One region of the Streptomyces sp. NPDC127108 genome, then DNA from elsewhere that is predicted to be linked to it. Evidence: predicted binding sites of a transcription regulator. Region 1 holds the regulator's gene; the other holds the start of a gene.

The links. The regulator HspR, encoded in region 1, represses chaperone genes until heat shock. The targets are predictions, from matches to a motif close to TTGAGNNNNNNNNNCTCAA.
Region 2: a site for HspR is predicted at 9,142-9,160, ahead of lon (endopeptidase La). Genes of this name have one in related genera too.

What each region holds. Positions count from the first base shown of each region.
Region 1 covers NZ_JBHXTE010000003.1:251,787-266,117, forward strand. The annotation lists gene ACFVHO_RS04235 (FG-GAP repeat domain-containing protein) at 1-781, opposite strand, end outside; gene ACFVHO_RS04240 ((Fe-S)-binding protein) at 960-3,227, opposite strand; gene dnaK (molecular chaperone DnaK) at 3,547-5,418, shown strand; gene grpE (nucleotide exchange factor GrpE) at 5,418-6,161, shown strand; gene dnaJ (molecular chaperone DnaJ) at 6,246-7,442, shown strand; gene ACFVHO_RS04260 (heat shock protein transcriptional repressor HspR) at 7,447-7,902, shown strand; gene ACFVHO_RS04265 (hypothetical protein) at 8,106-8,624, shown strand; gene ACFVHO_RS04270 (LuxR C-terminal-related transcriptional regulator) at 8,931-10,103, opposite strand; gene ACFVHO_RS04275 (LuxR C-terminal-related transcriptional regulator) at 10,262-11,356, opposite strand; gene ACFVHO_RS04280 (MBL fold metallo-hydrolase) at 11,662-12,642, shown strand; gene ACFVHO_RS04285 (XRE family transcriptional regulator) at 12,904-13,578, shown strand; gene ACFVHO_RS04290 (hypothetical protein) at 13,575-14,063, shown strand; gene ACFVHO_RS04295 (LuxR C-terminal-related transcriptional regulator) at 14,086-14,331, opposite strand, start outside.
Region 2 covers NZ_JBHXTE010000040.1:77,567-91,897, forward strand. The annotation lists gene ACFVHO_RS29730 (multifunctional oxoglutarate decarboxylase/oxoglutarate dehydrogenase thiamine pyrophosphate-binding subunit/dihydrolipoyllysine-residue succinyltransferase subunit) at 1-2,788, opposite strand, end outside; gene ACFVHO_RS29735 (ATP-binding protein) at 3,087-4,136, opposite strand; gene ACFVHO_RS29740 (response regulator transcription factor) at 4,316-5,056, opposite strand; gene ACFVHO_RS29745 (spermidine synthase) at 5,123-5,827, opposite strand; gene ACFVHO_RS29750 (rhomboid-like protein) at 6,024-7,067, shown strand; gene ACFVHO_RS29755 (PadR family transcriptional regulator) at 7,233-7,631, shown strand; gene ACFVHO_RS29760 (hypothetical protein) at 7,628-8,287, shown strand; gene ACFVHO_RS29765 (GNAT family N-acetyltransferase) at 8,305-9,003, opposite strand; gene lon (endopeptidase La) at 9,183-11,600, shown strand; gene ACFVHO_RS29775 (lysozyme) at 11,784-12,623, opposite strand; gene ACFVHO_RS29780 (MarR family winged helix-turn-helix transcriptional regulator) at 12,924-13,418, shown strand; gene ACFVHO_RS29785 (hypothetical protein) at 13,554-14,331, opposite strand, start outside.

The DNA of each region.
Region 1 (14,331 bases):
GGGCCTCCTCGCGGACGACCAGGTCGTCGTAGCCGTCGTCGTTGACGTCGACGGCGGGCGCGCCGGTGGCGAGGTCGTTGCCGGGGGCGGTGATCGGCTTGCCCGCCGCGTGGGGGGCGCCCTTGCGTGTGAACGGGCCGCGCAGGTACGTGAGATGGGCGCCGCTGGCGTGGAGGACGAGGTCGTGGGCTCCGTCGCCGTCGAAGTCGCCGCAGACCGGCTGGTCGGCCCAGTCGTTGCCGAGGCGGGCCCGCTCGGGCACCTGGAGCTTGACGGCCTTGCCGGTGAGGCCCGCGGGGGAGCCGTAGAGGAGCTGGAGGGGGACCGGGGGGCGGCCCTGGCCGTCGTAGGGCGGGTCCGTCGACACGACGAGGTCGGTGAAGCCGTCCTCGTTCAGGTCGCAGGACGCCTCGGACTCGAAGGCGGCGGGCAACTGGCCCTTCGTACGGGCGCCGTTGGCGCGCGCGGTGAGCAACTGGCGGGCGCCCGGGACCAGTCCGCGACGGCTTCCGTAGACGACGCCGATGCCGGGGTCGTCGCCGTGCCCGCGATGGGCGAGCGCGTCGAGCACGAGGTCCCTGGCGCCGTCGCCGTTGAAGTCGTCGTCGACCTTGCTGCCCTTGCCGCGCGGGACGGGCTGCTGGGGCGCGCTCTTGTTCGCGAGGCCGGCGGCACCGGTGTTCTCGGGGCGCGCGTGGGACTCGCCGCCGCCCCCGCAGCCCGCGAGGACCAGGACGCCGCCCACGACGACGGCCAGCAGACGTCTTCCGGAACCCCTCATGCCGCACCCACCCCTGCGTCACCCGATGACTTCTTCATGCTCACGACAGCATCAGCCGCACCACAGGTTTACACGAACGACGAGGGGCCGGCCCCGCCCCCAGGCGAAACCGGCCCCTCCCCACACACAGTCCAGGACAGAACCTGTCCGAGTCCAGGACAGAACCTGTCCTGGTTAGCTACTTCACCGGCTCCGGTTCCGGCGCGTCCGCCGACTCCTCCTCGCCCGCCGGGTCCACCGGCGTCTTCACGGAGTCGAGCAGGAGCTGGGCGACGTCCACGACCTGGAGCGACTCCTTGGCCTTGCCGTCGTTCTTCTTGCCGTTCACGGAGTCCGTGAGCATGACGAGGCAGAACGGGCAGGCCGTCGACACGATGTCGGGGTTGAGGCTGAGCGCCTCGTCCACGCGCTCCGTGTTGATGCGCTTGCCGATCCGCTCCTCCATCCACATCCGCGCGCCACCGGCGCCGCAGCAGAAGCCGCGCTCCTTGTGGCGGTGCATCTCCTGCTGGCGCAGGCCCGGGACCTTGTCCATGATCTCGCGCGGCGGCGTGTAGACCTTGTTGTGACGGCCCAGGTAGCAGGGGTCGTGGTAGGTGATGAGGCCCTCGACCGGCGTGACCGGGATCAGCTTGCCCTCGTCGATGAGGTGCTGGAGCAGCTGCGTGTGGTGGATGACCTCGAACTCGCCGCCGAGCTGCGGATACTCGTTGGCGATCGTGTTGAAGCAGTGCGGGCAGGTGGCGACGATCTTCTTCGCCGACTTCGGCTTCTTGGTCCCCGGATCGTCGTCGTCCTCGCCGTACGCCATGTTCAGCATCGCGACGTTCTCGGCGCCCAGCTGCTGGAACAGCGGCTCGTTGCCGAGACGGCGGGCCGAGTCACCGGTGCACTTCTCGTCGCCGCCCATGATCGCGAACTTGACGCCCGCCATGTGCAGGAGCTCCGCGAAGGCCTTGGTGGTCTTCTTGGCCCGGTCCTCAAGGGCGCCCGCGCAGCCGACCCAGTACAGGTAGTCGACCTCGGTGAGGTCCTCGATGTCCTTGCCGACGATCGGGACCTCGAAGTCGACCTCCTTGGTCCACTCCACGCGCTGCTTCTTGGCGAGCCCCCAGGGGTTGCCCTTCTTCTCCAGGTTCTTGAGCATTGTCCCGGCCTCGGACGGGAACGCGCTCTCGATCATGACCTGGTAGCGGCGCATGTCGACGATGTGGTCGATGTGCTCGATGTCCACCGGGCACTGCTCGACGCAGGCGCCGCAGGTGGTGCAGGACCACAGGACGTCGGGGTCGATGACGCCGTTCTCTTCGAGGGTGCCGATGAGGGGGCGCTCGGCCTCGGCGAGGGCGGCGGCGGGGACGTCCTTCAGCTGCTCCTCGGACGCCTTCTCCTCGCCCTCCATCGTCTTGCCGCCGCCCGCGAGCAGGTACGGGGCCTTGGCGTGCGCGTGGTCGCGCAGCGACATGATGAGGAGCTTGGGGGAGAGCGGCTTGCCGGTGTTCCAGGCGGGGCACTGCGACTGGCAGCGGCCGCACTCGGTGCAGGTGGAGAAGTCCAGCAGGCCCTTCCAGGAGAACTGCTCGACCTGGCTGACGCCGAAGACGGTGTCCTCGTCCGGGTCCTCCCAGTCGATCTCCTTGCCGCCGGACGTCATGGGAAGCAGCTCGCCGAGGGCGGTGGAGCCGTCGGCCTCGCGCTTGAACCAGATGTTGGGGAAGGCCAGGAAGCGGTGCCAGGCGACGCCCATGTCGGTCTTCAGGGCGACCGTGATCATCCAGATGAAGGAGGTCGCGATCTTCAGACCCGCGAAGAAGTACGTGAGGTTCTGGAGCGTCGAGACGTCCATGCCCCCGAACCACGAGACGAACGGGTACGAGATGAAGAACGAGGCCTCGTAGCCGTCCACGTGGTGCTGGGCGCCCTCCAGGGCGTGCAGCATGAAGATGCAGACGCCGACGATGAGGATGACGGTCTCGACGAAGTACGCCTGGCCGGTGTTGGAGCCCGCGAACCGGGACTTGCGGCCCGGCCGGTCCGGGCGGCTCAGCTGCCGGACGACGATCAGGGTCAGGATGCCGAGCACGGTCATGGTGCCGAGGAACTCGACGAACATGTTGTACGGGGCCCAGTCGCCGATGATCGGCAGCATCCAGTCGGCCTTGAAGAGCTGGCCGACGGCGTTGACGATCGTCAGGAGCAGCGAGAAGAAGCCCACCGCGACGAACCAGTGCGCCACACCGACGACGCCCCACCTGTTCATGCGCGTGTGGCCGAGGAACTCCTTGGCCACGGTGAGGGTGCGCTCGGTCGGCGCGTCGGTCCTCGTCCCTGCGGGCACGGGCTGGCCGAGCCGCATGAACTGGTAGATCTGCAGGATGGCACGGCCGAACAGGGCGACGCCGACTGCGATGAGGACCAGCGACACGATGATCGCGGCGAGTTGCATTTCGGGGCTCCTCGGGCCTGCGAGGGTGGGCAATCCAACGTATTACTAAGCGGTAACTTATGCAGTCCGTCTGAGACTACCCACTTACATCGCCGCACTGTAGCCAGCCAGGCGGTGATCTGCGTCGCTCAGGCTGCCCTATCCACGGCGTCGCGCAACCGTGTCCCCCGGGTGTGGCGTCTCCTCGCACAGCAGTCCCGGGTTGCGCGTAAGGAAGAGATAAGAGTTGAGTCGACCCGACTCAGGTCTGTTGACTCCTGCGAACCCCTGATGCATCCTTGAGTCAGTTCCACTCAAGAAGTTATCTGGAGGCATTGAAATGGCACGTGCGGTCGGCATCGACCTGGGCACGACTAACTCCGTCGTCAGCGTTCTGGAGGGCGGCGAGCCCACCGTCATCACCAACGCCGAGGGTGCCAGGACCACGCCGTCCGTCGTCGCCTTCGCGAAGAACGGTGAAGTGCTGGTCGGCGAGGTTGCGAAGCGCCAGGCGGTCACCAACGTCGACAGGACCATCCGCTCCGTCAAGCGCCACATGGGCACTGACTGGAAGGTCGGGATCGACGACAAGAACTTCAACCCGCAGCAGATCAGCGCCTTCATCCTGCAGAAGCTGAAGCGCGACGCCGAGTCGTACCTGGGCGAGAAGGTCACGGACGCCGTGATCACCGTCCCGGCGTACTTCAACGACTCCGAGCGCCAGGCCACCAAGGAAGCCGGCGAGATCGCGGGCCTGAACGTCCTGCGCATCGTGAACGAGCCGACCGCGGCCGCCCTGGCCTACGGCCTGGACAAGGACGACCAGACGATCCTCGTCTTCGACCTCGGTGGCGGCACCTTCGACGTGTCCCTCCTGGAGATCGGCGACGGCGTCGTCGAGGTGAAGGCCACCAACGGCGACAACCACCTCGGTGGTGACGACTGGGACCAGCGCGTCGTCGACTACCTGGTCAAGCAGTTCAACAACGGCCACGGCGTGGACCTCTCCAAGGACAAGATGGCGCTCCAGCGCCTGCGCGAGGCCGCCGAGAAGGCGAAGATCGAGCTGTCCTCCTCCACGGAGACCACGATCAACCTGCCGTACATCACGGCCTCCGCCGAGGGCCCGCTGCACCTGGACGAGAAGCTCACCCGCGCCCAGTTCCAGCAGCTCACGTCCGACCTCCTGGAGCGCTGCAAGACGCCGTTCCACAACGTCATCAAGGACGCGGGCATCCAGCTCTCCGAGATCGACCACGTCGTTCTCGTCGGTGGCTCCACCCGCATGCCCGCCGTCGCCGAGCTCGTCAAGGAGCTGACCGGCGGCAAGGACGCCAACAAGGGCGTGAACCCGGACGAGGTCGTCGCCATCGGCGCCGCGCTCCAGGCCGGTGTCCTCAAGGGCGAGGTCAAGGACGTCCTGCTCCTCGACGTCACCCCGCTGTCCCTCGGCATCGAGACCAAGGGCGGCATCATGACCAAGCTGATCGAGCGCAACACCACGATCCCGACGAAGCGCTCCGAGATCTTCACGACGGCGGAGGACAACCAGCCGTCGGTGCAGATCCAGGTCTACCAGGGCGAGCGCGAGATCGCGGCGTACAACAAGAAGCTCGGCATGTTCGAGCTGACCGGTCTGCCCCCGGCGCCCCGCGGCGTCCCGCAGATCGAGGTCGCCTTCGACATCGACGCCAACGGCATCATGCACGTGACCGCGAAGGACCTCGGCACGGGCAAGGAGCAGAAGATGACCGTCACCGGTGGCTCCTCGCTGCCGAAGGACGAGGTCAACCGGATGCGCGAAGAGGCCGAGAAGTACGCCGAGGAGGACCAGTCGCGCCGCGAGGCCGCCGAGTCCCGCAACCAGGGCGAGCAGCTCGTCTACCAGACCGAGAAGTTCCTCAAGGACAACGAGGACAAGGTCCCCGGCGACGTCAAGACCGAGGTCGAGGAAGCCGTCACCGAGCTGAAGGAGAAGCTCAAGGGCGAGGACACGGCCGAGATCCGCACGGCCGCCGAGAAGGTCGCCGCCGTCTCCCAGAAGCTGGGCCAGGCCATGTACGCCGACGCCCAGGCCGCGCAGGCCGCGGGCGGACCGGAGGGTGCCGCTCCCGGCGCCGACGCTCCGAACATGTCCAAGGAAGACGACGTCGTGGACGCCGAGATCGTCGACGACGAGAAGCCCGGTGACGCGAAGGGCGGCGCTGCCTGATGACGGAGGAGACCCCGGGCTTCGGCGAGAACGCCGAGCAGCCCGACGTCCCCTCCGGCGCCACCCCTGAAGAGAAGGCGCCGCAGGCCGACGGGCCCTCCACCGAGGAGGGCCCGGCGGCCCCGGCCGGGGACGCAAGCCAGATCGTGGGCCTGACCGCCCAGCTGGACCAGGTCCGCACCGCGCTCACCGAGCGCACCGCGGATCTCCAGCGGCTGCAGGCCGAGTATCAGAACTACCGCCGCCGGGTGGAGCGGGACAAGGTGACGGTCAAGGAGATCGCCGCGGCGAACCTCCTGACGGAACTGCTCCCGACGCTCGACGACGTCGGCCGGGCGAGGGAACACGGCGAACTGGTCGGCGGCTTCAAGTCCGTCGCCGAGGCGCTTGAGACCGTCGTCGCCAAGATGGGTCTGCAGCAGTTCGGCAAGGAGGGCGAGCCCTTCGACCCGACGATCCACGAAGCGCTGATGCACAGCTACGCACCGGACGTCACGGAGACGACCTGCGTCGCGATCCTCCAGCCGGGGTATCGCATCGGCGAGCGGGTCGTGCGCCCCGCGCGCGTGGCGGTGGCCGAGCCGCAGCCCGGCGCGCAGACGGTGAAGTCGGCGGAGTCGGCGGAGTCCGGCGCGGCCGAGGGCGACGACAGCGCGCCCGCGGACGCGGAGAGCAAGGCCGACGGCGCCGCGGACACCGCGGACGCCAAGGGCAAGGAGAGCGGTGGCCCGGACGAGGGCTGACGCCGACACGGACGGCGGCTTCGGCGCCGAGGGTGACCTCGGCGCCGGGGCCCGCCGGATGACAGGGAAGGAGGGACGTCGGGGATGAGCACCAAGGACTTCATCGAGAAGGACTACTACAAGGTCCTCGGCGTCCCCAAGGACGCCACCGAAGCCGAGATCAAGAAGGCGTACCGGAAGCTGGCTCGCGAGAACCACCCGGACGCCAACAAGGGCAACGCCAAGGCCGAGGAGCGCTTCAAGGAGATCTCCGAGGCGAACGACGTCCTCGGCGACCCCAAGAAGCGCAAGGAGTACGACGAGGCCCGCGCGCTCTTCGGCAACGGCGGAGGATTCAGGCCGGGCCCCGGAGGCCCCGGCGGCGGATCGTTCAACTTCGACCTGGGCGACCTCTTCGGAGGCGGCGCCCCGGGCGGGGGCGGGGCGACGGGCGCCGGCGGATTCGGGGGCGGCCTCGGTGACGTCTTCGGGGGCTTGTTCAACCGCGGCGGCGCGACCGCCGGCACACGGACGCAGCCGCGGCGCGGCCAGGACATCGAGTCCGAGGTCACGCTGAGCTTCACGGAGGCGGTGGACGGCGCGACGGTTCCGCTGCGCATGTCGTCCCAGGCCCCGTGCAAGGCCTGTTCGGGCACGGGCGACAAGAACGGCACCCCGCGCGTCTGCCCGACGTGCGTGGGCACGGGGCAGGTCTCGCGCGGCGGGGGCGGCGGCTTCTCGCTGACCGACCCGTGCGTGGACTGCAAGGGCCGCGGCCTGATCGCGCAGGACCCCTGCGAGGTCTGCCACGGCAGCGGCCGCGCCAAGTCCTCGCGGACCATGCAGGTCCGTGTCCCGCCGGGCGTCAGCGACGGCCAGCGCATCCGCCTGCGCGGCAAGGGCGCGCCGGGCGAGCGCGGCGGCCCCGCCGGTGACCTGTACGTGGTCGTCCATGTGGACGCCCACCCGGTCTTCGGCCGCAAGGGCGACAACCTGACGGTGACCGTGCCGGTGACGTACGCGGAAGCGGCGCTCGGCGGCGAGGTCAAGGTGCCGACGCTCGGCGGCCCGCCCGTCACCCTGAAACTGCCCCCCGGCACCCCCAACGGCCGCACCATGCGCGCCCGCGGCAAGGGCGCGGTCCGCAAGGACGGCACCCGAGGGGACCTCCTGGTGACCGTGGAGGTCGCCGTGCCGACCACGCTGCCGCCCGCGGCGCAGGAAGCGCTGGAGGCGTACCGGAAGGCGACTGCGGACACCGATCCGCGGGCAGAACTGTTCAAGGCCGCGAAGGGAGCGTGACCTCATGGAGCGGGACGGCCGCCGACGCAACCCGTATCAACTGACGGACGAGACCCCGGTGTACGTCATCTCGGTGGCGGCCCAGCTCTCCGGCCTGCATCCGCAGACCCTCAGGCAGTACGACCGCCTGGGCCTGGTCTCGCCCGACCGCACCGCGGGCCGGGGCCGCAGGTACTCCGCCCGTGACATCGAACTGCTGCGCACCGTCCAGCAGTTGTCGCAGGAAGAGGGCATCAACCTCGCGGGCATCAAGCGCATCATCGAGCTGGAGAACCAGGTCACGGCGCTCCAGTCCCGGGTCGCCGAGCTCTCGGCGGCCGTCGAGGGCGCCGCGGCGGCGATGCAGCAGCGCGAAGCCGCGGTGCACGCCTCGTACCGCCGCGACCTCGTGCCGTACCAGGACGTCCAGCAGACCAGCGCGCTCGTGGTGTGGCGGCCGAAGAGGTCGCCGGAGGCGTGAGACGCGCGCCGGCGTGCGCACCGCGCTCTGTCCGGGCCGGGAGCTCCTTCGGGGAACTCCCGGCCCGGTCGCTTGCCTCCTTATAGTGGGCGGGGCGAGGCACGAGGACCGCGGGCCGGGCGCGGAGCGCCCCTGACCAGCCCGTCTCGCCATCGCGCAATCGACTCAAGCGCTGTGCTCGGCACAGGGGGAGCTGGAAGACCATGGCCATGGTGGGGCTGTTCTGGATCGCCGAAGGCGATGTGTACGTGGGTTCGAAACCGGCGGGGCTCGCCCCCGGGGTGCGGCTCACATCCGAGGGCATCGCCGGTATCGGCCATGGACAGTCCGGCCTCTGGCTGTGGGACGACATCCAGACGCTCACCGTCGAGGACGTGCCCGTGCGGTCCCTCAAGCGGCAGGTGGGCGCCGTCGTCGACATGGCGCTCACGATGGGCCTCGGCGGCGGTGACGACGCCCCGACGATGACGGTGTGCGTCGGGACGGCCGACGAGGAGATCGAGCTGACGGCGTACGTCGCCGCGGCCGCGGGCTACTCCCAGAAGGAGTACGACCTCTCGCGCGCCCTGCTCGCCCGCCTCACCGAGGGCGCCGCCACGCTGATGACCACGATGGCCGCGATGGCCGCGTGGGGCCGCGCGCACGAGGGCGGTTCGCCGCGCAGGGACGAGCGGGAGCGGCTGCTGCAGGAGTGGGCCGACGACAACGCGACCCACGCCTGAGCAGCCTGCCCCGGGCCGCCCGTGGGACGGGGCGCTCACTCCCCCCGAAGTGCGAGCGCCCCGGTCGGCCACGGGGCGTAGCCGGACCGGGGCAACCCCTTAGGGAAGCGCGACTCTGCGGGGGGAGACCACGACAGAGTCACTCGGCCGCGGGGAGCGGTCGGTTCCAGTACCTGAAAGGGCTCTGGCCGCTCCCTGCCGCCCTCACCACGATGCAACGGCCCGCCACGCTCCGCTACCGTCAACTTGTTGCGGTGCAAGGGGCGGAGGTGGGGGCAAGTGGCGGCAAATCCGGACGATCGTGATTCACATGTGGTGTCCGGGCCGCAGGATTCCTGAGCGACTGATGAGGAATCCGAGTTGTGTGCGGCTGCTGCCGCCCAGGGTGCTGGTGAGCTTCGCGATGTGGACGCGTACGGTCCGCACGTTCATGCCGAGCCGGTCGGCGATCCCGGCGTCCGTCAGGCCCTCGACGAGGAGTTCGGCGATGGCCCGCTGACGTGCGGTGACCCCGTCCTTGGCGGGCTGCGGCGCCGCCGGGTGCGGGAACATCGGCGTGGCAAGGCGCCACAGCCTCTCGAAGAGCGCGACCAGATAGCCGACGACGGCGGGCGCGCGGATCTCCAGGGCCCCGGTGGAGTCCCGGTCGGCCGGTACGAAGGCGACCGCGCGGTCGAACACGACCAGCTGCTCGGTGACTTCGCTCAGCGTCCGCACCTCCACATCACCGTCGAGGCGCTCGAAGTGCGCGATCACGGGGAGGGCGTGCCGGGTCGTGTGCTGGTACAGCGTGCGCATCCGGCAGCCCCGGGACAGCAGCGCCTGCTCGCGCGGCGGCGCGGCGCCCAGATCCGCGATGGGCCGGAAGCCGCCCGGCTGGATCGTCAGGACCTCCTCCGCACAGCGGGACACGGCCGCCTCGATGGCGTGGGTGGTGTGGGGGAGGGAGGTGTGGAGGGTGATGGCGGGGCTGGTGGGGTTGGTGGGTCTGGCACGGCTGCTGGGGTTTTCGGGGTTGCTGGGGTCTTCGGGCGGGTCGGTGGGTCTCGTGGGTCTCTCGGAGGGGTCGGTGGGGTCGGTGGGGTCGGTGGGTCTCAGGGGTCTCTCGGAGGGGGCGGTGGGTCTCTCGGGCTGGGTGGGGATGCGGGTGAGCAGCGGCGTCAGGGCCGCCAACAGCTCCGCCTCGCGCTGCCGTTCCTGCCCGACCTGCTCCTCGATGCCGCGCAGCAGACCGAGCAGGGTGGTCGTGGGCTCGCCCGGAAGCAGCCACCGCATGTCGTCGACGTCCGGGTGGAGGAGGCCGAAGTCGACGAGGCACGGGGCCGGTTCGGCCTCGTGGGTGTGGACGCGGCCTTCGCACAGGGCGCGGTGGTAGAGGGCGGCGCCGGGCGCGCAGAGGGTGTCGGGGCCGTGGGACCGATGTGGCTCGGGCGGTGGCGCTCCGTCTTCCTTCCTCCCCGGTCCGCGCTCCTCGGACATGGTGGTGCTCCCTCCCCATGGACGCTGCCCGCGCTCGGCGGTGCGCGGCCGGGCATCACGTCCATGAGGCCATGGGGACACGGGTTCACGGAGACGGCGTGCCGGAGCGTGTGCGTTGCGCAACGGAGCGCAACACCACGCGGGAGCGCGGGCCTTGCCTACGGGTGGGCTTCGACCAGCCCCGAACGGCCGATGAGGTAGCCGAGTTGGGTGCGGCTGCGGCTGCCGAGGAGGGCGGCGAGCCTGGCCACGTGCAGGCGGACGGTACGGACGTTCATGTCCAGGTGGCGGGCGATCTCCGCGTCGGTGTGGCCCTCGGTGAGGAGGTGCGCGATGGCGCGCTGGACGTCGCTGATCGCCTGCTCGGGCGGGGGCGGGGTGTCCTCGCGGTACAGGGGTGTGGCCAGGCGCCACAGGATGTCGAAGGCCGTCGAGAGATAGCTGATGAGGGCGGTGGACCGCAGTTCGAAGGCGACCGAGCCGTCCTCGACGGCCGGGATGAACGCGACGTCCCGGTCGAACACCAGGAGGCAGGGCGGGAGTTCGTCGAGCGTGCGCAGCTCACGGCCGACGGGCCGCACGTGGCCGGAGCTCGTCGGCCCGGGCCGGCGCAGCCCGGGCAGCGCGTCGTGGGCCGTCCGGGGCGGCGAGAGCACCCGCATGTGCCCGCCGCGCTCGGCGAACTCCGCGAGCCGCCAGGGCTCGTTGTACGGAAGGAGTCGCGGCCGGGAGTCGCCGGGCTGGATGCCGAGGATCTCCTCGGAGGCGTCGGCCATCGCCTGCCGGACGGCGAGGCGGATGCGCGGGACCCCCTTGAGCACGGTGACCGGTGAAGCCGAGAGGTCCGGGGCCCGGTCGGCGCCGAGGCGCAGGAACGGCTCGAAGGAGGCGGCGAGCCGGGTCGCCCGGCCGCGCTGGCGGGCGACGCGCCCCTCGATGTCCTCCAGGAGCCGGGGGAGGGCGACGGCGGCCGCGGTGGGGCGCAGCCAGGTGGCGTCGTCGGGGTCGGGGTGGAGGAGCCCGGTGTCGATGAGGCACGGGGTCGCGGCGGCGGCTTTGGCGGGAACTCGGCGTTCCTGAAGGGCTCGCAGGTACAGCGCCCGCCCGGCCTCGCACACGTCCACGGGCTCGTGCGGCACGTGGTGGCGGGCTGCGGGCTCGCCGGCCGGGACGGGTCCGGTCATCCGGATCCCGGCCGTGCCGTGCGTCCCGCCGTGGACGGTGGGGGCTGCCTGCGTCGCTACGTCCTGCACATGCTCCCCCTGCTCGGATTGCAGTGATCGCGCGAATGACGGACGCCGCGGTCGCCTGGCACCGACGAGCCGTCACCCGCGGGCGGGTGCCCGTGAGTTGTGAGGCCGGCCGTCATCCTTCGTGAGCTGTCATCCTTCGTGACTTGTCATCCTTGTCAACGAGACAACTGATATCAATGGCGGGTTTATCCCCTGCGATGACGAACCAATTATTCAAGCTTCAATCATCTGCTCGTGCCGGGTGTGTCCATCCCCACAGCCGGGGGGCCTCCGACTCCCGGCACGAACCCGACGAAAATACGTCCATGGACCTTCCTGTGGACCTCACCGCCCTGAGCGGCGACGGACTGTACCTCTGGGCGCCGCGCGGCGCCGCGGGCGCCTGGGGCCTCGCCAACTGCCTGCTCGTCACCTCGGGCGACGACACCGCGCTCATCGACACCCCCTACGACGAGCGCATGACCCGCGCGCTCATCGCCGCCGCCGACCGCGTTCTGCCCGCGGGCGCCCGGGTCCGCACGATCGTCAACACCCATGCCAACGGCGACCACTGCTTCGGCAACGCCTTCTTCCCCGGCGCCGAGATCATCAGCTCCCAGGCCAGCCTGGAACGCCACTGCCGCGAGATCTCCCCGCAGCAGATGCAGTACCTGGTGCACGCGAGCGACCCGGACAACCCGCTCGGCTGGTACGCGCGCGAACGCTTCGGGGCGTACGACTACACCGGCATCACCGTCGTCCCGCCCACCGTCACCTTCAACGGCTCGTACGACTTCCACGTCGGCGACATCGAGGTGCGCCTCGTCGAGGTGGGTCCGGCGCACACCGCCGGGGACCTGGTCGCGCATCTGCCGGAGCAGGGCGTCGTGATGGCGGGCGACGTCGTCTTCGAGGGCGACCACCCCGTGCACTGGGAAGGGCCGCTCGCCGAGGTCGTGCGGGCCGCCGAGGCGGTGCTCGCGCTCGACGCCGAGCACATCGTGCCGGGCCACGGCCGGGTCATCGGCCCCGACGGGGTGCGCGCGTACATCGGCTATCTGCGGGAGCTCGAAGGGGAGATCAAGGAGCGGCACGGGCGGGGGCTCGGCGCGTACGAGGCCGCGGCGGACATCCTCGCCGCCGGATTCCACCCGCACCTGGGCGCGCCGGAGCGCGTCGTGATGCTGACGTTCATCGAGTACCACCACCTCGGCGGAGCCGCGGCGCCCATCGAAATGGTGGACCTGGCCACGCACGCCGCACGCTGGGCTCATACGCACCACCACGCCACCGCTGCGGCCCGCTGAATACGATCTGTTGGTCGGCAACTCGTTTGGGCTTATGGTGCAGGCACTGTGCGTACGGCCTGCCGTGCGCTCAGCTACGGGGGAACGGGGAAGCGGGGAAGCTGGAAAGGGGGAAACGCAGTGGACGAGGAAGCGCTGCGTCGCATACTCAAAGAACTGCGTTCCAGAATCACACCCCCGGAAGTGGGTCTGACGCCGAAGCCGACGGGGCGCCCCGGGCCCCGCGTGCACGGTCTCGCACAGCCCGACATGGACATCCTCATGAACCGGTCGGTGGGCACCTACCACCGGTTCGAGAGCGGAAAGATGTCCCCGCGCGACGGCTATCTGCGCGAGGTCGGACGGATCCTGCGCATGAGCGAGGACGAGTTCACCCAGGTCTATCTGCTCAGCCTCGGCCAGCGGCCGCCGCACCCCCTCGACCCCGGCGGCGGCGTCCGCATGCCCGCCGCCGCGGCGTGGCAGCGGGCGGTCTCCGGGCAGCGTGAGATCTCGTACGTGAGCAACGTCCAATGGGACCTCGTCGCGTACAACGAGCCGTTCGCCGACATCTTCGAGGACCGCATACCGCCGGAGAACACCATGCGGTGGATGGCGCTCGCCGACGAGGCCCGCGATCACATTCTCACCGACTGGGACACCCGCTGGGCGCCGGGAATTCTCAACCAGATCAGGCTCGCCCACATTCAACATCCCGAGAACCGCTCCCTGGCCCAACTGAACGAGGACGTCAAACGGGACAAGTACGCGGGCCCCATCTACGAGCGCGGCACCGAGGTGTACATCCACCCGGACGGTGACGTCAGGCCCTTGTACCACCCGCGAAAAGGCCCCGGGCAGATCACGATGGTCGTCTCGGAACCGGCGAGTTCGCCGGGAGCGCGACATGTCGTGCTGCTCTTCGACCCGCTCGACGAGAACCCGACATCGGCATGAGGCTGGAGAAGGCCGCGAGGGCGGGCAGGGCGGGCAGGGCAGGCGAGGACGCCGCCGAGGTGTTCGACGTCCCCGTGGCGGCCGACGCGCCCGCCCAGGCGAGGCCCTTGACGGCTGGCACGGTCGATCCGGTCGATCCGGTGGGCCCGGTCCTGGAACGCGCCTCCCTCGCCACGCTGCTGCACGCCATGGCCGCCGACCTCAACGGCCGCGGCTACCCCGTGACCTGGGTCGTGGACCGCCAGATGCTCGCCGGCGACTTCCCCCTCCAGGTCGTCGCCAAGGTCTCCGTGGTCCGCGTCCTCAACATCGCCCTGGACGACCGAGGCCCCAGCTGGCAGGTCAGCATGGGCCGCCCCTCGTCCGTACGGTGGGAACAGTCCGCGGTGCTCGACCTCGGGGCGGACGGCCTGGACGCGGAGTGCGTGGTGCGCTCGGCGCTGCGGGCGTTGGGGCTGCCCCTGCAGCGGGCCGTCTACCACTAGGGCCCCTCCCTGGGCGGGCGGGTCAGCCGGGTGCGCGGTCGAGGATGCCCGACTTGCCGATGAGATAGCCGAGCTGGGCGCGGCTGGTGCTCTTCAGGACCGCCGAGAGCTTGGCGATGTGGACGCGGGCGGTCCGGACGTTCATGCCGAGGCGGGCGGCTATGTCGGCGTCGGTGAGGCCTTCGGTGAGGAGGGCGGCGATGGAGAGCTGGCGGGGGGTGAGGCCGTGTGGGGCGGCCTTGGGGATGGGCTGGGGCCATCTGGGGAC
Region 2 (14,331 bases), on a different contig from region 1:
CGATGGCCAGGGTCTCGCCCATGCCCCAGTCGATCGTGCCGTCCTCGACCATCGACGCGCGGCGCTGCAGCTGCGGCAGCAGACGCGGGTGGACGGTGACGTGGTCGGGGATGTTGACCTGGGACTCGGCGATGCGCTTGACGACCTCCTGGGAGATCGCCGTGTTGACCGCCACCGGGAACTCGGCCTGGGGCTCGGGGACCTCCGCCGGGGCGGGCTGCGAGGTGGCCTCACGGACCTCCGTGAAGACCTTCTCCAGCTGGCCCTGGTAGTCCTGGAGGGCCTGCTCGGCCTCTTCCAGGGTGATGTCGCCGCGGCCGATCAGGGACTCGGTGTACAGCTTGCGGACCGAGCGCTTCTTGTCGATCAGGTCGTACATCAGCGGCTGCGTGAACGCCGGGTTGTCGGACTCGTTGTGTCCGCGACGGCGGTAGCAGATCAGGTCGATGACGACGTCCTTGTTGAACGCCTGGCGGAACTCGAAGGCGAGCCGCGCGACGCGGACGACGGCCTCCGGGTCGTCGCCGTTCACGTGGAAGATCGGCGCTTCGATCATCCGGGCCACGTCCGTGGAGTACATCGACGAACGCGACGACTCCGGAGCGGCCGTGAAGCCGACCTGGTTGTTGATGACGACGTGGACCGTGCCGCCGGTGCGGTAGCCGCGCAGCTGCGACATGTTCAGGGTCTCCGCGACGACACCCTGGCCCGCGAAGGCCGCGTCTCCGTGGAGGGCCACCGGCAGGACCGTGAAGTCCGTGCCGCCCTTGTTGATGATGTCCTGCTTGGCGCGGGCGATGCCCTCGAGGACCGGGTCGACCGCCTCCAGGTGGGAGGGGTTGGCGGCCAGGGAGACCTTGATCTGCTCGCCGTCGAGGCCCGTGAAGGTGCCCTCGGCGCCCAGGTGGTACTTGACGTCTCCGGAGCCGTGCATCGACTTCGGGTCGAGGTTGCCCTCGAACTCGCGGAAGATCTGGGCGTACGACTTGCCCACGATGTTGGCGAGGACGTTCAGGCGGCCGCGGTGGGCCATCCCGATGACGACCTCGTCCAGACGGGACTCGGCCGCGCTGTCGATGACCGCGTCCAGGAGCGGGATGACGGACTCGCCGCCCTCCAGGGAGAAGCGCTTCTGGCCGACGTACTTCGTCTGCAGGAAGGTCTCGAAGGCCTCGGCGGCGTTCAGACGGCGCAGGATGCGCAGCTGCTCCTCGCGCTCCGGCTTGGAGGAGTGCTGGCGCTCGATGCGGTCCTGCAGCCACTTGCGCTGCTTGGGGTCCTGGATGTGCATGAACTCGACGCCGGTGGTGCGGCAGTACGAGTCGCGCAGGACGCCGAGGACGTCGCGCAGCTTCATCATCGACTTGCCGGCGAACCCGCCGACGGCGAACTCGCGCTCCAGGTCCCAGAGCGTCAGGCCGTGCTCGGTGATGTCCAGGTCGGGGTGCTTGCGCTGCTTGTACTCCAGCGGGTCCGTGTCGGCCATGACGTGGCCGCGGACGCGGTAGGAGTGGATCAGCTCGAAGACCCGGGCGGCCTTGGTGACGTCGTCGTCGTGGCTGGCGTCGATGTCCTTGAGCCAGCGGACCGGCTCGTAGGGGATGCGCAGCGCCTCGAAGATCTCGTCGAAGAAGCCGTTCTCACCGAGGAGGAGGTTCGCGACGATGCGCAGGAACTCGCCGGACGCCGCACCCTGGATCACGCGGTGGTCGTACGTCGAGGTCAGCGTCATGACCTTGGAGATGCCCAGCTTGTTCAGGGTGTCCTGGGACGTGCCCTGGAACTCCGCCGGGTAGTCCATGGAGCCGACGCCCATGATGACCGACTGGCCGGGCATGAGGCGCGGCACGGAGTGGACGGTGCCGAGGCCGCCGGGGTTGGTCAGGGAGACCGTGACGCCGGTGAAGTCGTCCATGCCGAGCTTGCCGTCGCGGGCGCGGCGGACGATGTCCTCGTAGGCCTGCCAGAACTCGAAGAAGTTCAGGGTCTCGGCCTTCTTGATGCCCGCCACGACCAGCTGCCGGTCGCCGTTGGGCTTCACGAGGTCGATCGCCAGGCCGAAGTTGACGTGCTCCGGCTTGACCAGCGTCGGCTTGCCGTCCTTCTCCGCGAAGGAGTAGTTCATCGACGGCATGGCCTTGATGGCCTGCACCATCGCGTACCCGATGAGGTGCGTGAAGGAGATTTTCCCGCCGCGGGCGCGCTTGAGGTGGTTGTTGATGACGATGCGGTTGTCGAACAGCAGCTTCACCGGGACCGCGCGCACGGACGTCGCCGTGGGCACCTCCAGGGAGGCGTTCATGTTCTTCGCCACGGCCGCGGACGGACCGCGCAGCGGGACGTACTCGGGACCCGCCTTCTCCTTGGCGTCCGCGGCGTCCCTGGCGGGCTCCGCCTTCGCGGGCGCGGCCTTGGCGGCCGCGGGCTTCGCGGGGGCGGGAGCCGGGGCCTGCGCCGCCGGAGCGGCTGCGGGCTTCGCCGCGGGCGCGGGCGCGGCCGGGGCTGCGGGCTTCGCGGCGGCCGGGGCGGGGGACGTGGTGGACGCGACCCCCGCGGCCGCGTCACCCGCCGGCTTGGCCGGTGCGGCGGCGACGGAGGCGCCCACGCCCGGCTTGTAGTCGGCGAAGAAGTCCCACCAGGCACGGTCGACCGAATTCGGGTCCTGGAGGTACTGCTGATAGATCTCGTCGACGAGCCACTCATTGGGACCGAACGCGGCAGCAGGGTTCTTGCCCTGCGCTTCTTGGTCGGTCGAAGTGCTCGAGTTACTGGGGGACTGTGGCGACACGGCGGCAACCGCCCTCTTCCGCTTCACAAGGTGATGGACAGCGGAAATAAAGGCTACGCCTCCAAGGACGCGCAGTGCAGACCGGGCCGGTCATCCGTCGCGTAAGTCACACTGGAAAGCTGGTTTCGGGGCTGTAAATGGCGGGAAACAAGCGAAGTTCGCCTACAGCAAGATGCCGCGTGGAGCCCTGGTGGGGACGTCTGTGAACGTCCTGGGTACGTCGACACGCGGCTGCGACCCGTCCGGCGCACCGTGCGCGCGCCCAGAGGTCGCTTCCGCTTCGAACCTTACGTCAACTTCAGTCTTCGGGCAGGCCCGGAAGGGTGACCTGAATGCGGCAGCCCCGAGCCGATTCGGCCACGCCTATGTGCCCGCCGTGCAGATCGACCGCCCAGCGCGCGATCGCGAGTCCGAGACCGGTGCCGCCGTCGCTGCCCGGCGGGACGCCGACGTGCGCGCCCCGGTTGAAGCGCTCGAAGACGCGGTGCCACTCCGACTCGGGGATGCCCGGACCCTCGTCGAGGACCTCCAGGTCCAGGGACTCCGGGTGGGGGCCGCGGCGGGCGAGCACCGTGACACGGCCGTGCGGCGGGCTGTGCTTGACCGCGTTGTCGATGAGGTTGGCGACGACCTGGTGCAGCCGCTCGGCGTCCGCGTGGGCGGTCAGCTCCGGAGGAGAGACGTCCAGGTGCAGATGCACGTCCGTACGGGTGTGACTGCCGGAGCCCGACGTCATCCCTTTGCGCGCGGAGGCCACCATGTTGGCCTCCTTCAGGACACCCGACAGATAGGGCCACACTTCGAAGCGCCGCGCCTTGAGCGGTACGACACCGTTGTCGAGGCGGGACAGGTCGAGCAGGGTCTCCACCAGGCGGCCCAGGCGCTCGGTCTGCTTCAGGGCCGTGCGCATCGTCTCCGGATCGGCCGCCGATACGCCGTCGACAACGTTCTCCAGGACGGCGCGCAACGCGGCGATGGGGGTGCGCAGCTCGTGCGAGACGTTGGCGACGAGCTCCTTGCGCTGCTGGTCCTGCGCCTCCAGATCGTCCGCCATGCGGTTGATCGTCATCGCCACGTCGCCCAGCTCGTCGCGGCGGTCGGCCCCCTGCACGCGACGCGTGTAGTCGCCGTGCGAGACCGCGCGGGCCACCGAGTTCATCTCGTCGAGGGGTGCGGTGAGGCTGTGCGCGACGAACTGCGTGATCAGCAGGGTCGCGATCACGGAGAAGACCGTGATGAAGCGGAGCTCGGTCTCCGTCTCCATGGCCACCATCAGCAGCCCGGTGGTGATGAAGACCGAGACGACCACCAGAGTGCCGAGCTTGGTCTTGATGGAGAACGGCCGCACGCCCGCGAACGGGCCGTTCAGGCCGATGCTCCCGCCCCGGTCGCAGCGCCACTTCCGGACCGTGCCCCGCTCGGCGTCCGCCGTGCCGCCGGGGGTGCCTCCCGGGGTGCCGTGCGCACTGCCCGGGGTACCGCTCAGGGCGCCGCGAGCCGTACCGCCGGCGGCGCCCGGGTCCGCCGTCATGGCGTCGGTGTCTCCAGGGCGTACCCGACCCCGTGCACCGTACGGATGCGTTCCGCCCCGATCTTGCGGCGCAGGGCCTTGATGTGGCTGTCGACGGTGCGGGTGCCGGACGCGTCGGCCCAGTCCCACACCTCGGCGAGCAGTTGCTCGCGTGACAACACCGCGCGCGGGGTGTTGGCGAGGCACACCAGGAGGTCGAACTCCGTGGGGGTCAGATGGACGTCCTCACTGCGCACTCGCACACGCCGCTGCGCGTGGTCGATCTCCAGCTCGCCCAGGCGCAGGATGCCGCTGCGCGGCGTCGTGGCGGCCAGCGCGGCCCGCTCGACCCGACGCAGCAGGACGTGCACGCGCGCGGCGAGCTCGCGCATCGAGAACGGCTTGGTCATGTAGTCGTCGGCGCCGACGCCGAGCCCGACCAGCATGTCCGTCTCGTCGTCCCGCGCGGTGAGCATCAGCACCGGTACGGGTCGCTGGGCCTGCACGCGTCGGCAGACCTCCAGGCCGTCGAATCCCGGCAGCATGATGTCGAGGATCAGTAGATCCGGCTGCCATGCCTGCGCGGTGTCCACCGCTGCCGGGCCGTCCGCCGCCGTTTGCACGACGAAACCTTCGGCGCGCAGCCGGGCGGCGATGGCGTCGACGATCGTCGGGTCGTCCTCGACCACCAGAACCCGGCGCTGAGCGCCGGGCATCGCTGCCGTGGCGCCGTTGTGGGAGGTGTGTGTCTGCTCCATCGCCCCGCCCCTGACGTGATCGCTTGGTGTCCGGTCAGCAGAGTACGGGGCGTAACGGCACCTCGGCTACGCAGCCCTTGTCGCGAGATGAACCACGTCCGGTACGCCCCGGGCAACGGGGATCTCTTCCGTACGTACCTGTTGGAACCCGGCATTCCGTAGAGCGGAGTCGAAAGCGGGTGAGGGCTGCGCGGACCACACGGCGAGGACTCCGCCGGGGTTCAGACGGGCCTGGCAGGCGGCGAGACCTGCGGGGGAGTAGAGGCTTTCGTTGCCCTCGGTGACGGTCCAGTCGGGGCCGTTGTCGATGTCGAGGCACAGGGCGTCGTAGGTGCCGGAAGGGGTGTTGGCGCCTGCGAATGAGCCGTTGACATATGCGATCAGGTCGGCGTGCAGGATCTCCGTGCGCGGATCCGCGAGCGCCTCCCGGGACAGCTCCGAGAGCGGTCCGCCGAGGTGCCAGTCGATGATGGCCCGCTCGCGCTCGACCACCGAAATACGGCCCCAGCGCGGGTCCGCGGCGGCATGGGCGAGGGAGAAGCCGACGCCCAGACCGCCGATGAGGACAGACGGCCGGGGCCGTCCGTCCAGGGCGTCGTACGCCGCGTCGACGAGGAGTCGCTCCGAGCGGCCGTCGGAGGTGTCCATCAGGAACATGCCGTTGGCAATGATCTGCAACAGGTCTCCGTGGCGGCGCAGCACGACTTCGCCGTAGGGGCCTTCGTGCCGGTCGAGAACCACGGGGGGATCGGGTCGGTACGGGGTGTGCATCGGCCCATTTTGCTGCCGCCTCGCAGACGTGCGCTGCGGGACGCCGGGGAATGGTGTGGGGTTGCTGTGAGTTCCTGTGAATCGCGCCTCACGTGGCGTCGGTCATAGACAGCAGGGGAAAGTTCGGTGAAGCGTGATCCCGTGATCTTTCTGTGATGGAAGATCAGTGAAGCCGTGATGGAAGGAGCGCCTCAGCGTGGACCGGTCTGTGCGGGTTTCGGGCGGGGGCGCCGCCGTGGGTGAGGACGGCGGCGGGGCGGCGGTCGAGGTTCCGGTGGGTGCCGGAGGCGCTGTGGGCGCTGGGGGTGCTGCGGTTGCCGGGGGCGCCGTGGGTCTGTCGGGGGGCGCGGGCGCGGAGGCGCTGCTCGGGGCCGCGGGGCTCGTGACGCTGGACGCGATGCCGAGCCAGGCGGGGCCGAGCCAGGCCGAGCCGGTTGAGGCCGAGCCGCTCCAGGCCGGGTCGGGTCAGGCGGTCGGGTCGAGTGGGCCGGGCCGCGCGGGCGAGGCCGCCCTTGTCGGCGGGTCGGCGTCCGGGGTGCCCGGGGAGGTGGCCCAGGGCCCGGGTGCCGGGGCGCGGGCCGGGGCCTGCGGTGTGCGGGCGGGGCTCCGGGGGCTGCGCGGGCTGCGGCCGTGGCGGCTGCTGCCGTCGCCGACCGGTACGCCCTTCACCTTCGGATACGCCGTCGTCCTCCTCCTGACCTCGCTCTTCGCCGAATACGGCGACCCCGCCCTCGTCTCCTCCCTGCACCAGGGGTCGAGCACGGACGTGGCGCACCTCGCCGACCGGCCGATGTTCGTCCTCGTCGCCAGCGCGCTGTGGATCGCGGGCGGGGTCACCTCGCCGTACGCCATCGTCTTCCTGCTGGTCCTCACCGCGCTGGAGCGCCGCGTCGGCGGCCTGCGCACCGCGGGCGTCTTCCTGCTCGGGCATGCCGTCGCCACGCTGGCCACCGAGGTCCCGGTCGGGCTCTCGGTCCTGGCTGGCCATCTGCCCGGCAGCTCCGCATACCGCCTCGACTACGGCATCAGCTTCGGCGTCGCCGCCAGCGTCGGCGCGCTCGCCGGGCTCCTCACACCGTGGCTGCGCTGGGCCGTCCTCGCGGGGTTCGGCTGGATGCTGGTCCAGGACCTCATCGCCTTCACGGACCCGATGACCAACTGGGGCCATCTGCTCGCTCTGGTCGTGGGAATCGCGACGTGGCCGGTGCTGCGAGGGCACGGGCGGGGCACTCCCGCTTAAGCCGTCCGGCCTGCCTCTGGGGCTTGTGCGGCCTGTGAGGTCCGAGGGGCTTTATGTCACCCGTGTGGCCGATGGGACCGGGTCCTTTGCCGCCATGTACGTGGAGTGACATCCTCCGGATAAATGTCTTGCGGTGCAAGGTACTTCGTGACTATCTTGTACCGCATGACAAAGGAACTGTCCGCGATGCACGACCAGCGTCGTAGTCAGTTGCTGCGCGGGGTGCTCGACCTGTGCCTGCTCGCGCTCATCGGCGAAAGACCTCGGTACGGATACGAGTTCGTGGAGGCCCTCACCGAGAGCGGCCTCGACCTGGTGAGCGAGGGCAGCATCTACCCCTTGCTCGCCCGGATGGAGCGGGCCGGGCTGGTCGACTCCTACCGCGCTCCGTCCGCGGCGGGCGGGGCGCCACGCAAGTACTACCGCCTCACTGACGCGGGCGCGGCCGAGCTGGCCGCGGGCCGCGCCACCTGGAGCACCTTCACGGTGGCCGTCTCCAGGACCTTGGAGGGCCAGGGCGGCGCACAGGACAGCGACACGGGGGAAACGGGGGACACGGCATGACACATCAGACGACCACCGAGACGACCACCGAGACGACGATCAGCGGCGGCGTGACCACGGACGATGGCGTGCGGGACAGCGCGCCCGCTGAGGCCGAGCGCGCCCGCGTGCTGGCGGTCTGCCGGAGCAACTGGGAGTACAGAGGCATCGACGACGCCTCCGTGCGCGAAATGCTGGCCGAGCTCTCCGAGCACCTGGAGGAGGCCGCGGCGGCGGGCCGCTCCCCCGAGGACGTGGTGGGCACGGACGTGCCGGGGTTCGCCGCCTCCTGGGCCCGGGCGCGCACGCCCCTGCATCTGCGTGTGCTGCGGATGGCCGCGCTGATCCCGTTCGCCCTCGGTGTGCTGCTGCTCCTCACGCACCTGATCGACCGGACCCTCACGCTGCCCGTCGAGGCCCCGCGCATAGCGTTCTACGCCGTGATAATCGCGGTCGGCGTCACCCTGGAGCTGCGGCGGGGAAGCCTCGGTTTCGTGAGATGGCTGCTGGTCGGGGTCATAGGCATCGGGTTCGCGCAGCTCACCACCTGGCTCGCGGGCGACGACGTGCTCTTCCATCTGCCTCTGTGGGCGACGCTGCTCCTGATGCTGCCCGGGATGCCCTACGCCTACGGGGACATACGCGCGAAGAAGGCCGCGGCTGCGGCGGCCGAGTAGCCGAGTAGTCGGGGCGCTCAGGCCTCCTCCGGTCCCTTCCGGCGCGCGCTCGTCAGGCCGGCGACCACCTGCCACCCCAGCGACTCGTACAAGGCGCGTCCTTCCGGGGTCCCGGCGAGTACGCCGATCTCCGCGCCCTGGTCGACGGCGGCGACCGCGAGGGTGCGCATGACCAGGCTGCCCAGGCCCTTGCGGCGGTGCTGCGGAGACGTCTCGATCTGGTCGGCGACGGCGGTGCGGCCCGTCGGGGCGATCTGGCCGCGAGCTGCCCAGTGACCGTCGGCGGTGGTGACCATCGCGCGGAAGACGCCGCCGCGCGACCAGGTGCGGAGCTGATAGCCGTCCGGGACCACCAGGTGGTTCGGGGGGACCGGGGTGAGCGGCACGGTCATCAGGTAGCCGTCTTCCGGGTCGATCCACCACTCGGGGCCGAGCCAAGGGGCGACGCGGTCCGGGAAGTCGAAGACCTTCAGCCATACGTCGGCGCCGGTCACCGATGAGGCGACCTTGCGTACGTCCGACTCCTGGACGTCCGTGCCTGTGGCGCCGAAGACGTGCCGGGACGGGTGCTTGATGTGGCCGACGTCGATCGTGAAACCCCAGGGCTCCACGGTCGGCGGAGCGGCGCCGCGAGAGACGCCCCAGCCGTCGATCCAGGCCCGTACGGCGTCGCGGCCCGCGAGGGGGGCTCCCTCTGCTCCCTGTGTCGCGTGCATGGGGCAACCCTTCAGATCGGGACCAGTGTGTAATGGCTGCAACTGCTGAGAGAACCTTACGTAGGGGGATTTCGGCGGCGACAGAGGTGATCGCTGACAGCGAACAAGTCCGGGGGAACATTCAGGGACTCAGGAGCATTGAGTCGGTATAGCTCAACTTGAATGCCGAAGGGGAGATCATGGCTGCTGAGTCCACGTCGTACACACCGCTCGCTCTGCCCGTGCTGCCGCTCGATGACGAGATCGTGCTGCCCGGCATGGTGGTGCCGTTCGACCTGTCCGATGCCGAAGTGCGAGCCGCGGTGGAGGCCGCGCAGGCCGCCGCGCGGTCCAGTGGAAGCAGTAGCAAGCCGAAGGTGCTGCTTGTTCCGCGGATCGACGGGACGTACGCGGGCATGGGCGTGCTCGGTACGGTCGAGCAGGTCGGCCGGCTTGCGGACGGGGATCCGGGGGCGCTGATCCGTGCTCGCGGACGGGTGCGCATCGGTGCGGGCACGACCGGGCCCGGCGCGGCCCTGTGGGTGGAGGGCGCGCGGGTCGACGAGACCGTGCCGGATCCGCTGCCCGGTGCCACCGCCGAGCTGGTCAAGGAGTACAAGGCGCTGGCCACGAGCTGGCTGAAGAAGCGCGGGGCCTGGCAGGTGGTCGACCGCGTGCAGCAGATCGACGACGTGTCGGCGCTGGCGGACAACTCCGGGTACTCGCCGTTCCTCACCACCGAGCAGAAGATCCAGCTCCTGGAGACCGAGGACCCGACGGCGCGCCTGAAGCTGGCCACCGAGCAGCTGCGGGAGCACCTGGCCGAGCAGGACGTGGCCGAGTCCATCGCCAAGGACGTGCAGGAGGGCGTCGACAAGCAGCAGCGCGAGTTCCTGCTGCGGCGCCAGCTGGAGGCGGTGCGCAAGGAGCTGCGCGAGCTGGACGGCAAGGAGGGCGAGGAGGAGTCCGACGACTACCGCGCCCGGGTCGAGGCCGCGGACCTGCCGGAGAACGTACGGGAAGCGGCGCTGAAGGAAGTCGAGAAGCTGGAGCGCGCGAGCGACCAGTCGCCCGAGGGCTCCTGGATCCGCACGTGGCTCGACACGGTGCTCGAACTGCCGTGGAACGAGCGCACCGAGGACGAGTACGACATCAAGGGCGCCCAGCAGATCCTCGACGCGGAGCACGCGGGGCTGCAGGACGTGAAGGAGCGCATCACCGAGTACCTGGCGGTGCGCAAGCGGCGCTCGGACCGGGGCATGGGAGTCGTGGGCGGACGGCGCGGCGGCGCGGTCCTGGCCCTGGTCGGCCCGCCCGGAGTCGGCAAGACCTCGCTCGGGGAGTCCGTGGCGCACGCCATGGGACGCAAGTTCGTGCGGGTCGCGCTCGGCGGCGTGCGGGACGAGGCGGAGATCCGCGGGCACCGGCGTACGTACGTGGGCGCGCTGCCCGGGCGGATCGTGCGGGCCATCAAGGAGGCCGGGTCCATGAACCCGGTGGTGCTGCTCGACGAGATCGACAAGGTCGGCTCGGACTTCCGGGGCGACCCGGCGGCGGCGCTCCTCGAAGTGCTCGACCCGGCGCAGAACCACACCTTCCGCGACCACTACCTGGAAGTCGAACTCGACCTGAGCGACGTGGTGTTCCTGGCGACCGCCAACGTCCTCGAAGCCATCCCGGAGGCGCTGCTCGACCGCATGGAGCTGGTCAGGCTCGACGGGTACACGGAGGACGAGAAGGTCGTCATCGCCCGTGACCACCTGCTGCCGCGACAGCTGGAGCGGGCCGGGCTCGGCGACGGCGAGGTGACGATCGACGAGGGCGCGCTGCGCAAGCTGGCGGGGGAGTACACCCGCGAGGCGGGCGTGCGCAATCTGGAGCGGTCCGTCGCCAGACTGCTCCGCAAGGTCGCGGCGCAGCACGAACTGGGCGAGCGGGAGCTGCCGTTCACCGTCGGCGCGGACGAGCTGCGCGGGCTGATCGGGCGGCCGCACCACGTGCCGGAGTCGGCGCAGGACCCGGCCGAGCGGCGGACCGCGGTGCCCGGTGTGGCCACGGGGCTCGCGGTCACCGGGGCCGGTGGCGACGTGTTGTTCGTGGAGGCGTCGCTGGCCGACCCGGAGACGGGTGCGGCGGGTCTGACCCTCACCGGACAGCTCGGTGACGTGATGAAGGAGTCCGCGCAGATCGCGCTGTCCTTCCTGCGCTCGCGCGGCGCCGAGCTGGAGCTGCCCGTGGGTGACCTGAAGGAGCGGGGCGTGCACATCCACTTCCCGGCGGGCGCCGTGCCGAAGGACGGTCCGAGCGCGGGCGTCACGATGACGACGGCGCTGGCGTCGCTGCTCAGCGGCCGCCTGGTCCGTACGGACGTGGCGATGACCGGTGAGGTGTCGCTGACCGGACGGGTGCTGCCCATCGGCGGTGTGAAGCAGAAGCTGCTCGCCGCACACCGGGCGGGGATCACCACCGTCGTGATCCCCAAGCGGAACGAGCCGGATCTGGACGACGTCCCGGCCGAGGTCCTGGAGAAGCTGGACGTGCACGCGGTGACGGACGTCCGCCAGGTCCTTGAGCTTGCCCTCGCACCGGCCGAGGTGCGGGTTCCGGCGGCGGCGTGACGCGGCTTCCCGCCGCGGCGTGACGGGCGCGGCGGGGAAGGGCGGGGCCCGGACCCCCAGGAGGGTCCGGGCCTTGCCGCTCACCCCGTGCGGCCGTCACTCACGCGTGAGGCGGCAGCCTCACCCGCGTGGCGTCGGCTGCCCGGTGGGCGGTGATGTGCTCGTGGGCGGGAGAGGGCCCGGTCAGCCGTTGGCCAGGGCCTGCACCCTGTCGTACGCGCCGTTGAACTTGTTGTGGTCACCGACGATGGGACCGGTCGACGTGTACTGCCACATGGTGTGGAAGCCCCAGCCGGCCGGGAGTTCGCCGGGGCTGGTGTTGTAGCGGGCGATCCACAGCGGGTTGGTGCTGCCGAAGCCGCCGTAGTTGCCGGTGCACTGCTTCCACCAGCTGGTGGCGGTGTAGATGACGGCGTCGCGGCCGGTGCGTGCCTTGTAGGTGTTGAGGAAGTCGCGGATCCAGGCGACCATCGCGGACTGGGACTTGCCGAAGCAGGCCGCGCCGTAGGGGTTCCACTCGATGTCGAGGGCGCCCGGCAGGGTCTTGCCGTCGCGGGACCAGCCGCCGCCGTTGCTCGCGAAGTAGTTGGCCTGGGCGGCGCCGCTGGAGGTGTCGGGGGTGGCGAAGTGGTAGGCGCCGCGGATCATGCCGATGTTGTACGAACCGTTGTACTGCTGGGCGAAGTACGGGTTCTTGTAGGAGGTGGACTCGGTGGCCTTGACGTAGGCCCATCGCACGCCGCTGTTCCACAGGGCGGACCAGTTGACGTTGCCCTGGTGGCTGCTGACGTCGACGCCCTCGGTCTGGACGGCGTCGCCGCCGCTGGGCCGGCCGCCCTGGCCGTCGTGTTCCAGGACGCCCATGCCCATGCGGGCGGAGCCGCGCGGCGGGACGTCGTCACCGTCGGCGGCCCGGGCCGCGCCGGGCAGGGTGATGAGGAGGGTCAGGGCGGAGAGGACGGCGAGGAGAATGCCGGCCGCGGGGTGGGTACGGCGGGCGGTACCAGGTCTGTGCACGGGCATGGCGTGCCTCCGTTTGGCCTCGTGGAGTCCCGTGCGCAGGCGCGCTTCTTCCGTACGTGGGGTTCACGGTTCCCCCGTCGTACGGAGGGCGTGCGGTGGGTACGGGACTCGGTGGGGGGACCTGTCGACATGTCGCTGGTGTGGACATGTCATCAATGACGCTACGCACGTAGACCCCGGAGGGGAAGAGGCGCTCGCGCCCGCCGTTGGTCTACGCCTGCGAAATACTGGTCGAGCTGCGGCGATGGCCGTGGTCGGCGGAAACTTTCAGGATCGGAAAAGTGTGGCATGGGTGCTGACATGCGCGAGGACGCGGCCCGCGGCGAGGGTACCGGGGTGGGCGAGGCCGGGTCCGGCGGTGGTGTGGACCACGAATTCCTGTCCCTGGAGCGGGAGTTGACACTGTTGCTGCGCCGGGCGCGGGCCTCGTCCGGAGAGATGGCCCGGCAGGTGCATCCGGATCTTGAGCCGGCCGCGTACGGGCTGCTCGCGTTCCTGGACGAGTCGGGGCCCCGGCGGGCCACCGATCTCGCCGCGTTCATCGGGGTCGGCAAGGCGACGATGAGCAGGCAGCTGCGGGGGCTCGAGCAGTTGGGGCTGGTCGCGCGTGAGCCAGACCCCGCCGATGGCAGGGCCTGGCTCGTGCGGCTCACGGAGGAAGGCCGTGAGCGGTTCTGGACGGTTCGGGGGGCGCGCCGGGAGCGGTACGTTCGGCAGCTTGCCGGGTGGGACCGGGGGGAGGTGGCCGAGCTTGCCCGGTTGCTGGGCAAGCTCAACTCTGGCGCGGAGGCCTAGGGCGGGTGTATGCCGCCCGCTTCGCGGCGGAATTCTCCCACCCGCTCCACCCGTTCACCCCGCGCCGGACAGTCAACCTTGCGCCCGGTACATCCACATTCATGTCCTGCCCGCGCTGCGGACCGGTCTGCGGGGTTACTTCTGGCCGAACACCACCGCCAGCGGCTGCGGCGTCTTGTACACCGTCGACGGTTCCGTCACATGGTCCGCGCCCAGGTAGAGGCGGCCGCCCGCGTAGAGGGCGCGGCGGTCCGACTCGAAGCGGGACTCCATCTCGTAGCTGTCCGCCGGGTGCTGGAGGACCTGCTTCGCCTTGAGGGTGCCCGGGTCGGCCTGCCAGACGCCGCCGCCCTCCTCGCGGGCGATGTTCGCCTCCTGGTACGCGATGACCTTGCCGGAGTCGTCGAGGCCGATCGGCACCAGACGGCCCGAGTCCGAACCGGGCGTCCGGCGCAGCTGCTTGCCGGTCTTCAGGTCGAAGGACACCAGGTCGTTCCTGGCCTCGGAGGAACTGCTCGCGGGCTCCGAAGTGCTCAGGTAGAGCGCGTTCTTCTCCTTGCTGACCGCGAGCTGGGCGCAGCCCGTGACCTCGGTGGCCGGGCAATCGGCCTCGTACTTGCCGTGCTTGCCGCCGCTCGCGGGGATCGTGCTCAGCTCCTTGCCCCGCGCGGCGCTGTCGTCGACGGTGATGAACCGCGAGATTCCGGAGCCGCCCTGCGACTTGCCGTCGTCGGCGGCGAGCACCAGCGGGTCGACGGCGACCACGTGGACGTACTCCGTGCCCTGCGGCAGCTTGTACGTGGACTTCGCCGCGCGCGTCGCCGGGTCGACCGTCTCCACCTGGAGCTTGGGGTTGTCGGTGTCGCCGCAGTCGCGGACCGCGACCAGCTTGGTCTCGTCGCCCGCGTGGCCG